DNA from 2 places in the Pusillimonas sp. ANT_WB101 genome. Region 1 is predicted to be linked to the other one. Evidence: predicted binding sites of a transcription regulator. Region 1 holds the regulator's gene; the other holds the start of a gene.
What was found. Region 1 encodes LexA, which represses DNA repair genes until DNA is damaged. Its sites were predicted from a motif close to ACTGTATNNNNATACAGT; they were not measured.
Positions count from the first base shown of each region.

Region 2: the regulator LexA is predicted to act here: its motif matches at 2,259-2,276, upstream of dinB (DNA polymerase IV).

Region 1 covers NZ_VOAY01000001.1:1,328,438-1,334,291, reverse strand. Annotated here, with positions in the region: gene FQ179_RS06070 (hypothetical protein) at 1-721, shown strand, start outside; gene lexA (transcriptional repressor LexA) at 901-1,566, opposite strand; gene FQ179_RS06060 (amino acid aminotransferase) at 2,088-3,290, opposite strand; gene uvrB (excinuclease ABC subunit UvrB) at 3,374-5,407, shown strand.
Region 2 covers NZ_VOAY01000003.1:520,638-523,874, reverse strand. Annotated here, with positions in the region: gene FQ179_RS15130 (TonB-dependent siderophore receptor) at 1-874, shown strand, start outside; gene FQ179_RS22335 (hypothetical protein) at 1,169-1,315, opposite strand; gene FQ179_RS15125 (DNA-3-methyladenine glycosylase I) at 1,544-2,128, opposite strand; gene dinB (DNA polymerase IV) at 2,287-3,237, shown strand, end outside.

The DNA of each region.
Region 1 (5,854 bases):
TTTTTATCGCATATGGGACCGCTACGTGCGACAGAAAATGGTGGGCGTGGGTTCTTCAGACCGAATCGAGCTTGAGGCCAGGAATACTTCGTTTTATAGCCTGGTCATTCTTACTTCAAGCACAGGCGGGCCATCCGTATTGGTGCACCGTCAACGTCTAGGCAAATGTCAAATGTGTTTTCGTTTTCCCGTCGTACACTTGCGCCGTTGGGAGGATGACAGAGTGTCATTGGTTGATCTTGCGGCGCTCAATCCGTTTGCTTTAGTGGTAATGGCCCAGCTAGATGCCCAGGCGCATCATGGCGCAAGCGAGCGCTTGTTGACTAAAGTCAGGCTTATTCGCTTGCTGTTTCAGCATCGTTACGATCGCCGGCGCATCCAGCAGCTATTCCGCATTATCGACTGGATAATGTGTCTTCCCAAAGATCTTGAACCGGCCTTTGAACAGGCCGTAGGAGCAATAGAAACGGAGCTTAACATGCCTTATGTAACTAGCATCGAACGTTTGGGTGAGGCCCGTGGCCTGCAAAAAGGTCGTGAAGAAGGACGTCAAGAAGGCAGAAACAGCGCCGCACGGCTGCTGTCAGCAATGCTTGAGCGCCGGTTTGGTCAGTTGCCGGCGTGGGTAGCTACCCGCATTGCGCAGGCAGATACTGCAACGCTTCAGGGGTGGGCACTTAAGGCGTTGGATGCCGAGCGGCTTGAGGCGGTTTTTGATTAATGCCAGTTAGGTACGATGTGCACCCGACAATAATAAAAATATATGTTGGCATCATTACCGTGCGCGCGTTGCATTGGCCGTAGCTAAATAATCTGTGCATACAGCGGGCGCTGTAGGCCGGGCAAGCTGCCCGTTACAGCGCCAAGTAAGGCGTGCAAGTTTGCTGAAGCGCCAAGTAATTACTGCAGCGGCGTGCTGCGAATTAACCCAACAGCAATCCCTTCCAGAGAAAATTCGTCATCAGAGCTTACGTTAATAGGCTCGAAATCGGGGTTTTCAGGCAGCAGTTGTATATGGCGGCCGTGACGCGAAAACCGCTTAACCGTAACCTCATCACCCAGCCGTGCAACGACAATCTGGCCGTTTCGGGCTTCAGGTGACTTGCGTACCGCCAGCAAGTCGCCATCAAGTATGCCTGCATCACGCATACTTAGGCCGCGCACCCGTAATAGGTAGTCTGGGGTTTGGGTAAACAAAGAAGGTTCGATACCGACTTCACGCTCAACGTGTTCAGCCGCCAGTATGGGGCTACCCGCGGCCACACGCCCGACGAGCGGCACCAATAGCGGCGCAAAGGCTCTGGAAAGCGAAGAGCCGCCCAAATCGGCAGCGAGGCCCCCGACCGGGCCTGTTTCGGTAAGCCGGATTCCGCGTGACGCGCCAGGAGTTAGCTCGATAGCTCCTTTGCGGGCAAGCGCCTTAAGATGATCTTCGGCAGCGTTGGGCGAGCGGAAACCCAGTACGCTGGCGATTTCGGCACGCGTGGGTGGAAAACCCGTGCGTATGATCTCGCTGCGGATCAAATCGAGTATTTGTTGCTGACGAGCGGTGAGTTTGACGGCCATAGTCTTCCGAACTGTATTTTTATACAGTCTGAATTCTGCAACATATTTGCCGGAAGATCAAGCGACATAAGGGTTTTAAGCGGTTTTGGCCCGTTTTGACCGCGTATCTCTTGGCATTGGCCAATTAAAGCGGGTTTTACAGCGGCCAGAGTGGACTTAAAACAAGTAAATATATCGTGAATACGCCTTGAATCTGGCCGGAATTCATCAGGCTAAAGTGCTAATTAAGAACGAAGTGGATTCAATTTGCGCACGCCAACAAAATGCTCCGACGGCATGCGTGAACTGACCCCCAGAAGCTGGACGGCTTATGACGCCTGGAGAGAAATTAATCTTCTGGACACGAAGTTAAGAGAAAACGTTTAACTTCGCAGGGCTCGAGCTGATTTGAGCTGATCCACCCCAAGGATTGGATCTGTGTCCAATTTTGGGGTGTGGCTCACTGCATGAGACGGAGCATTTGGGAAAGCATAGAGGGCCAGGCCGCTACTTCGCGGTGTACTGGCCCCAGGGCTAAACGACTAGGCGATAACCGCCGCAATCGCTTTGGCCACGGCATCAATATTGCCGCTGTTTAGTGCAGCAACGCAAATACGGCCACTGCTGACCGCGTATACACCGTGTTCTTCGCGCAGACGATCAACCTGTTCGGATGTCAGGCCGGAATACGAGAACATGCCGCGCTGCTTCAGGACGAAGTCAAAGTCCTGGCTGACGCCATTCGCCTTTAGCTTTTCGACCAACTGAGTTCGCATAGTGCGGATGCGATCACGCATGCTTGCAAGCTCTGCCGTCCAGACATCATTAAGCTCAGGCGTGTTTAGCACCGACGCCACAATTTTGCCGCCATGTGTAGGTGGGTTGGAGTAGTTGGTGCGAATAACGCGCTTGAGCTGACTGAGCACGCGTGTGCTTTCTTCTTTGGACGAGCATACTAAAGTGAGCGCACCCACGCGTTCGCCATACAGTGAGAACGACTTGGAGAAAGACGAGCTGATCAGCATGGTGAGGTCGCTGTCAGCAAACAGACGCGCAACAGCAGCGTCTTCTTCGAGCCCGTCACCAAAGCCTTGGTAAGCAATGTCGACAAAAGGTACAAGATTTTTTTGCTTGACCACTTCAACGATCTGCTTCCATTGATCAAGTGTAGGATCAACACCCGTGGGGTTGTGACAGCAAGCGTGCAGCACCACAATGGTTTTTTCGGGCAGCGCCTGCAGACCGCTGAGCATGCCGGCAAAGTCCAGGCCATGCGTAGCAGCGTCATAGTAGGGGTAGGTGTCTACCGTAAAGCCTGCGGCCTGGAACAGTGCACGGTGGTTTTCCCAGCTGGGGTTGCTGATGACAACTTTGGAGTTGGGCAGCAATAGCTTGAGGAAGTCAGCACCAATTTTGAGGGCACCCGTACCACCCAGGGTTTGTGCTGTTAGCACACGGCCCGAGGCCAGCAGAGGAGAGTTTTTGCCAAGCAGCAGGGCTTGCGCGCCCGAGTTGTAGCCGGGGATGCCGTCGATAGGCAGATAGCCGCGCGGCGAGTGCGCTTGTACCAAGGCGTCTTCGGCCTTGCGGACGGCGTCGAGCAGCGGAATGCGCCCTTGGTCGTCATAATAAACACCTACACCAAGGTTGACCTTGCTGGTGCGCGCATCGGCGTTATATTGTTCGTTAAGACCAAGAATAGGATCGCGCGGCGCCAGTTCGACGCCTTCAAAGAGAGATGTCATGTTAGGGAAGCAAAAAGTAGTGGGGAAAAGAAAGAGTATTAATGTGATAATAAGGGGTTTACCCTTAAAAAGTCTAGTACGCGATGGTTAGTGTTAATCTTGCAGCCCCCGGTTTTCTTGAGTTTGAAGGCAGCCCGTTTCAACTTTACCAGCCGTATCCCCCGGCCGGTGACCAGCCGGCGGCCATCGATGCCCTGGTTGATGGCATTGATGATGGGCTTATGTTTCAGACCCTGCTAGGGGTAACTGGCTCAGGCAAAACCTACACCATGGCCAACGTCATCGCCCGCACGGGCAGACCGGCCATCGTGCTTGCGCCCAACAAAACGCTGGCGGCTCAGCTATATGCTGAAATGCGCGAGTTTTTTCCGCGTAATGCCGTTGAGTACTTTGTGTCGTATTACGACTACTATCAGCCCGAAGCCTACGTGGCGGCGCGTGATCTCTTCATCGAGAAAGACTCATCCATCAATGAGCACATCGAGCAGATGCGGCTGTCGGCCACCAAAAGCCTGCTTGAGCGCCGCGACACCATCATTGTGGGTACCGTCTCCTGTATTTACGGTATAGGTAACCCGGGCGACTATCACGCCATGGTGCTTACGCTGCGTTGTGGTGATCGCATTCCGCGTCAGCAACTGCTGGGTCGGCTGGTCGCCATGCAGTACGAGCGCAACGACGTCGAATTTACCCGAGGCAATTTCCGGGCGCGTGGCGAAACCATTGATGTGTTCCCGGCAGAACACGCCGAGCTGGCCTTGCGCATTACGCTATTCGATGACGAAATCGAATCGCTGCAGATGTTTGACCCGCTCACTGGCAAGATACGCCAGAAAATCCCCCGCTTTACGGTGTTTCCAAGCTCGCATTACGTGACGCCGCGCGAAACCATATTGCGTGCCATCGAAACCATTAAAGTTGAATTGCGCGAGCGTTTGGCCTTGCTAACGCAAGAGGGCAAGCTGGTCGAAGCGCAAAGGCTGGAGCAGCGTACCCGTTTTGATCTGGAAATGATGCAGGAGCTGGGGTTTTGCAAAGGCATTGAAAACTACTCCAGGCATCTTTCAGGTGCAGCACCCGGTGACCCTCCGCCAACACTTATTGACTACCTGCCTCGCGACGCCCTCATGTTTATCGACGAAAGCCACGTCACCATGGGGCAGTTAAGTGCCATGTACAGGGGTGACCGTTCACGCAAATCTACCCTGGTGCAATTCGGCTTTCGCCTACCTTCCGCCATGGATAACCGGCCGCTAAAACTTGAAGAGTTTGAGCAGCGCATGCGACAGTGCGTGTTTGTATCGGCAACTCCATCTGTATACGAACACGAGCACGCCGATAATGTCGTAGAGCAGGTGGTGCGACCCACAGGCCTGGTTGATCCCTTGGTAGAAATACGGCCTGCCGTAACGCAGGTTGATGATTTGCTGGGTGAAGCCAAACTACGTATTGCCGCGGGCGAGCGTGTACTGGTTACCACGCTGACCAAGCGCATGTCGGAGGACCTTACCGACTATCTGGTGGAAAGCGGCCTTAAAGTGCGTTACCTGCATTCTGATATTGATACGGTAGAGCGCGTTGAAATTATTCGCGACCTCAGGCTCGGTATATTTGACGTGCTGGTAGGTATTAACTTGCTGCGTGAGGGGCTTGATATCCCTGAAGTTTCACTGGTGGCCATACTCGACGCCGACAAAGAAGGCTTTTTGCGGTCAGAGCGCAGCCTGATCCAGACCATAGGCAGGGCAGCGCGTAATATCAACGGGCACGCCATTTTGTACGCCGATCGTATTACCGATTCGATGCGGCGGGCCATGGACGAGACCGAAAGGCGACGTCTCAAACAGTTGGCATTTAATGAAGAGCACGGCATTACCGCACGCGGCGTCAACAAGGCCGTACGTGAACTGATTGATGGCGTCATGGGCGCGCCTGTGCAGCCCAGGCCTGATGATGATATTCCACTCGAAATATTGCGTGATGACAAAGCACTGGCCCGCGAGATGCGGCGACTAAGCGCATTAATGACCGATCATGCCAAAAACCTGGAGTTTGAGCAGGCGGCGGCAGCGCGCGATGCACTCAACCGGCTCAAAGAGAGGGCGCTGTTGTCTTGATTTGACGCATGCCGGCCCCAGCGCTTCCGGGCACGGCACGCGGGAGTCATGCGCTGGGTAGGCGATGACGTAGACGGGGTAGACGATGGGCTGTGGCCGCCAATATCAGGTATCGGCTGGAAGTGTCTGGAGTTTTGTGTTCACGCCTATGATTGCTACGCATACGCATCTTGAATGAGGTATTTTAAGAATGGTTCTTCAGACCTTTTCGTGTGGCAGGTCGGACGCGTGTCCTTAAGGTGATTTTTTTGACGCCTTCGTGCGAGCTGGGGCTGCAATACTCCCAGATCAACCTGAGCGGGCGTTTGATGCCCTCAAGCCTGAGTTCTACTGTGACGGGGTCATGCGATGCGCAGGTAGCGGATATTTTTTGTAAATTGTTGGAAACAACCAACAATCTGTAATAAGTTCATGATAATTACGGGTAACCGCTGCGCCGTTTCAAAA
Region 2 (3,237 bases), on a different contig from region 1:
AGACTGGGGTGCCTATGCAGAAGGTATTTGGGACTTTGCCCCGTTCACTCTCACCACCGGGCTACGCTATGACCACTTCCGCATTACTGACACCAGCAACCGCAAGGGGTCCGGATCCAATATCAACCCCAGCGCTTCCTTAATCTTCGACGCCACCCCTGAACTCACATTCAAGGCCAGTGTGGCACAGGCAAGTCGTAGCCCTCGTCTTTACGAACCATACATTCTTGGCTTGGCCTGGGGTGACAGCCGCAAACTGGCTGAAGGCATTAAGGCTGAGCGGGCGGTCAATATGGAGCTTGGTGCCGAGTGGGCGGGTGAGCATTTTTCTGCCATGGCTACGGTTTTCCGGCAAAATATTTATGACTACATCGGCACCACAGCTGCCAGGTACCAAGACAACATTGGGCGTCTGGTCAACCGGGGGTATGAAGTAGGGCTGGGTTATCGTGATGGTGGCTTTCGCAGCCGTCTGGCCATAAGCTACAGCAAGCCTCGGGTTAACGACGCCTACAAGGCTTATGTACTCGACAATATGCCCACGGGCCGTCAGTGGCTTGCCAGCGTCAGTTATCGCTTCCCAGTGCCTGCCGTTGAAATCGGTTGGCGTGGCCGGCTGTTTGAGCATATTGATGTTCCGGTGGGTGAGGGCGCTGACCGCATTACCGCACGCAAGGCGGGGTATGGCGTACATGATGTCTACCTGACCTGGCAGCCGCAGGGCAACGATCGCATGAATGTTAATGTCAGCATTAACAACGTGGACGACAAGTTCTACTACAACCAGGCCGGTGTTTGCACGCCGCCCACCATGAGCACGTGCCTGCCCGAAGCGGGTCGCAATTATCGGGTCAGCTTTAATTATCGTTATTGATGTGTCGTCTGAGCTTCTGTGGCTCAGATTGGGGGCGAGGACAGCGCCGGTAGCGCTGTCATGTTAGTTGCTCTGCTGGTGTCGCGTGCAGAAGCACTGTCATGCCAGTAAGGTCTTGAAAGTACGGTTATAAAAGCACCGCTTTCGAAGCACAGCAATCGCATCACCACGATGGAACCACAGTCGCTTAGCGCGATGGCCAATTACGCATCGCGAACTTGATCTGTAATCGTTAAAAAAAAGTGGGGCCACATTGTGGCCCCACTGTTGCATTCTGGTAAGTAGAGTCAGTAATTAACCTGGGCTCTTCTTGCGGGCATCGCTGCCTGACTGTGCATTTTTGGCGCTGCCAGACCCGAACGGCGCGGTCACTGGTGCCGGTTTTTTAGGTTGCTTGGGTTTCTTGGCTTCGCGGTTGCCGTGTAACTGGCCTTTGGCCATGGTGAGCTCCTGAGGAAACTGCGTTGGTGTCAGACGACTATTCGAGCATACCCGTTATTTGCCAAAACCAGAAGGAAAATCAACCATTTAGACCAGATGTCGTCCACATGTTCAACTCAGCTCAGGTCGATTCGATGCCTGTAGCTTGCCTTGTGATGCCTCTGTAACGAGCAGCCTGTCTTGCCAACCACTGGCGGCCCGATGATTTAACAAAGCGAGGGCCTGGCTTTATGAGTCGGGGTTTTGCGTCTGGCTGATTGTTCGCCCAGCCAGTTCCTGGTGTCGAAAGCAATCGGTGGTGTGATCCATAAACGCCCCTATGCCTTGCATATAGGCCTGGCAAATGGTGGGCCCCACAAACTTGAACCCCATTTTTTTTAGCGTTCGACTCATGTCCTGAGCAATGGGTGTGATCGTAGGTATATCTTCGTGCCGCGCATAGTGGTTGATGATGGGGCTACCCCCTACAAACGACCACATCAGCGCCACAGGGTCATCCTGAAGCAGCCACAGGCGGGCGTTTTTGCGGGCAGCATGCAGCTTGAGCCGGTTGCGGATGATGCCGGTGTCTTGCATAAGGGTTTCGATGTGATCGTCAGACATTTCTGACAGGGCACGCGCATCAAAATTGAACAACACCTCGCGAAACCGGGGGCGTTTTTTGAGTACGGTGATCCACGAAAGCCCCGCCTGAAAGCCCTCAAGCACCAGCTTTTCCAACAAGTGCCGAGAATCGTACGAGGGTACGCCCCACTCGGTATCGTGGTAAGCCGTGTAAATGGGGTCGCTGGTGCACCAGTGGCAACGTTTCATAGAGGACTTAACACAGGTTATGCAGGGCGTGCTGGACAGCAACTCTGCTTAATAATAGGAGGATATATAGGTGACTATTCTAGAACAGCACTGTATGCCTGCTGCATTGACGGCACAACAGCCTATAATCGCTGTGTATACATACAGCAAACAAAATAATGCCTGTTCCGCCTGCCGCCCCTGACAATCGCCCCCGCCGTATAGCCCACCTCGACATGGATGCGTTTTACGCGTCGGTCGAGTTGCTGCGCTACCCCGAATTGCGCGGTCTGCCCGTTGTCATTGGTGCGGGCGGCCGGTATCAACCCCATACGCTGCCTGACGGCCAGCGTATGTTTTATCGGCTCAGAGGGTATACAGGCCGCGGTGTGGTCACAACCTCAACCTACGAGGCGCGGGCGTTGGGCGTGTTTTCAGCCATGGGCATGATGAAGGCGGCGCAACTGGCGCCCGATGCTATTTTGCTGCCCGTAGACTTTGCCACTTATCGGCATTATTCAAGGCTGTTCAAGGCCGCGGTTGCCGACATTGCCCCGCAGGTCGAAGACCGGGGTGTTGATGAAATTTACATTGATCTTACCGACCACCCTGAAGACTCTCTCACATTGGCGCAGCGCCTGAAGCAGGCGGTCAGCGATGCCACTGGCCTGAACTGTTCAATTGGCATTTCACCCAACAAGTTGTTGTCCAAGATCGCTTCAGAGCTTGATAAGCCAGACGGCATTACGATTATCGGGCCCGGCGATTTGCAGAAGCGGATCTGGCCGCTGCCTGTAGGTAAGGTTAATGGCATAGGCCCCAAGGCTGATGCCCGGTTGCGTGACCTGGGCATACTTACTGTCGAGCAGCTGGCCCATGCCCGCCCTGAGCTCTTGCAACGTCACTTCGGGCTTTCTTATGCCTGTTGGCTGGTCGAGGTGGCGCATGGCAAGGATGACCGTCCTGTACGCACACATTCTGAGCCCAAATCCATCAGCCGTGAAACCACATTTGAGCGTGACCTGCATGTGCATCGCGATCGCGCTGAGCTTTCAGCCATCTTTCAGCAACTGTGCCAGCAGCTTGAGGGTGATCTGCGTCGCAAAGGTTATACGGGCCGCACAGTGGGT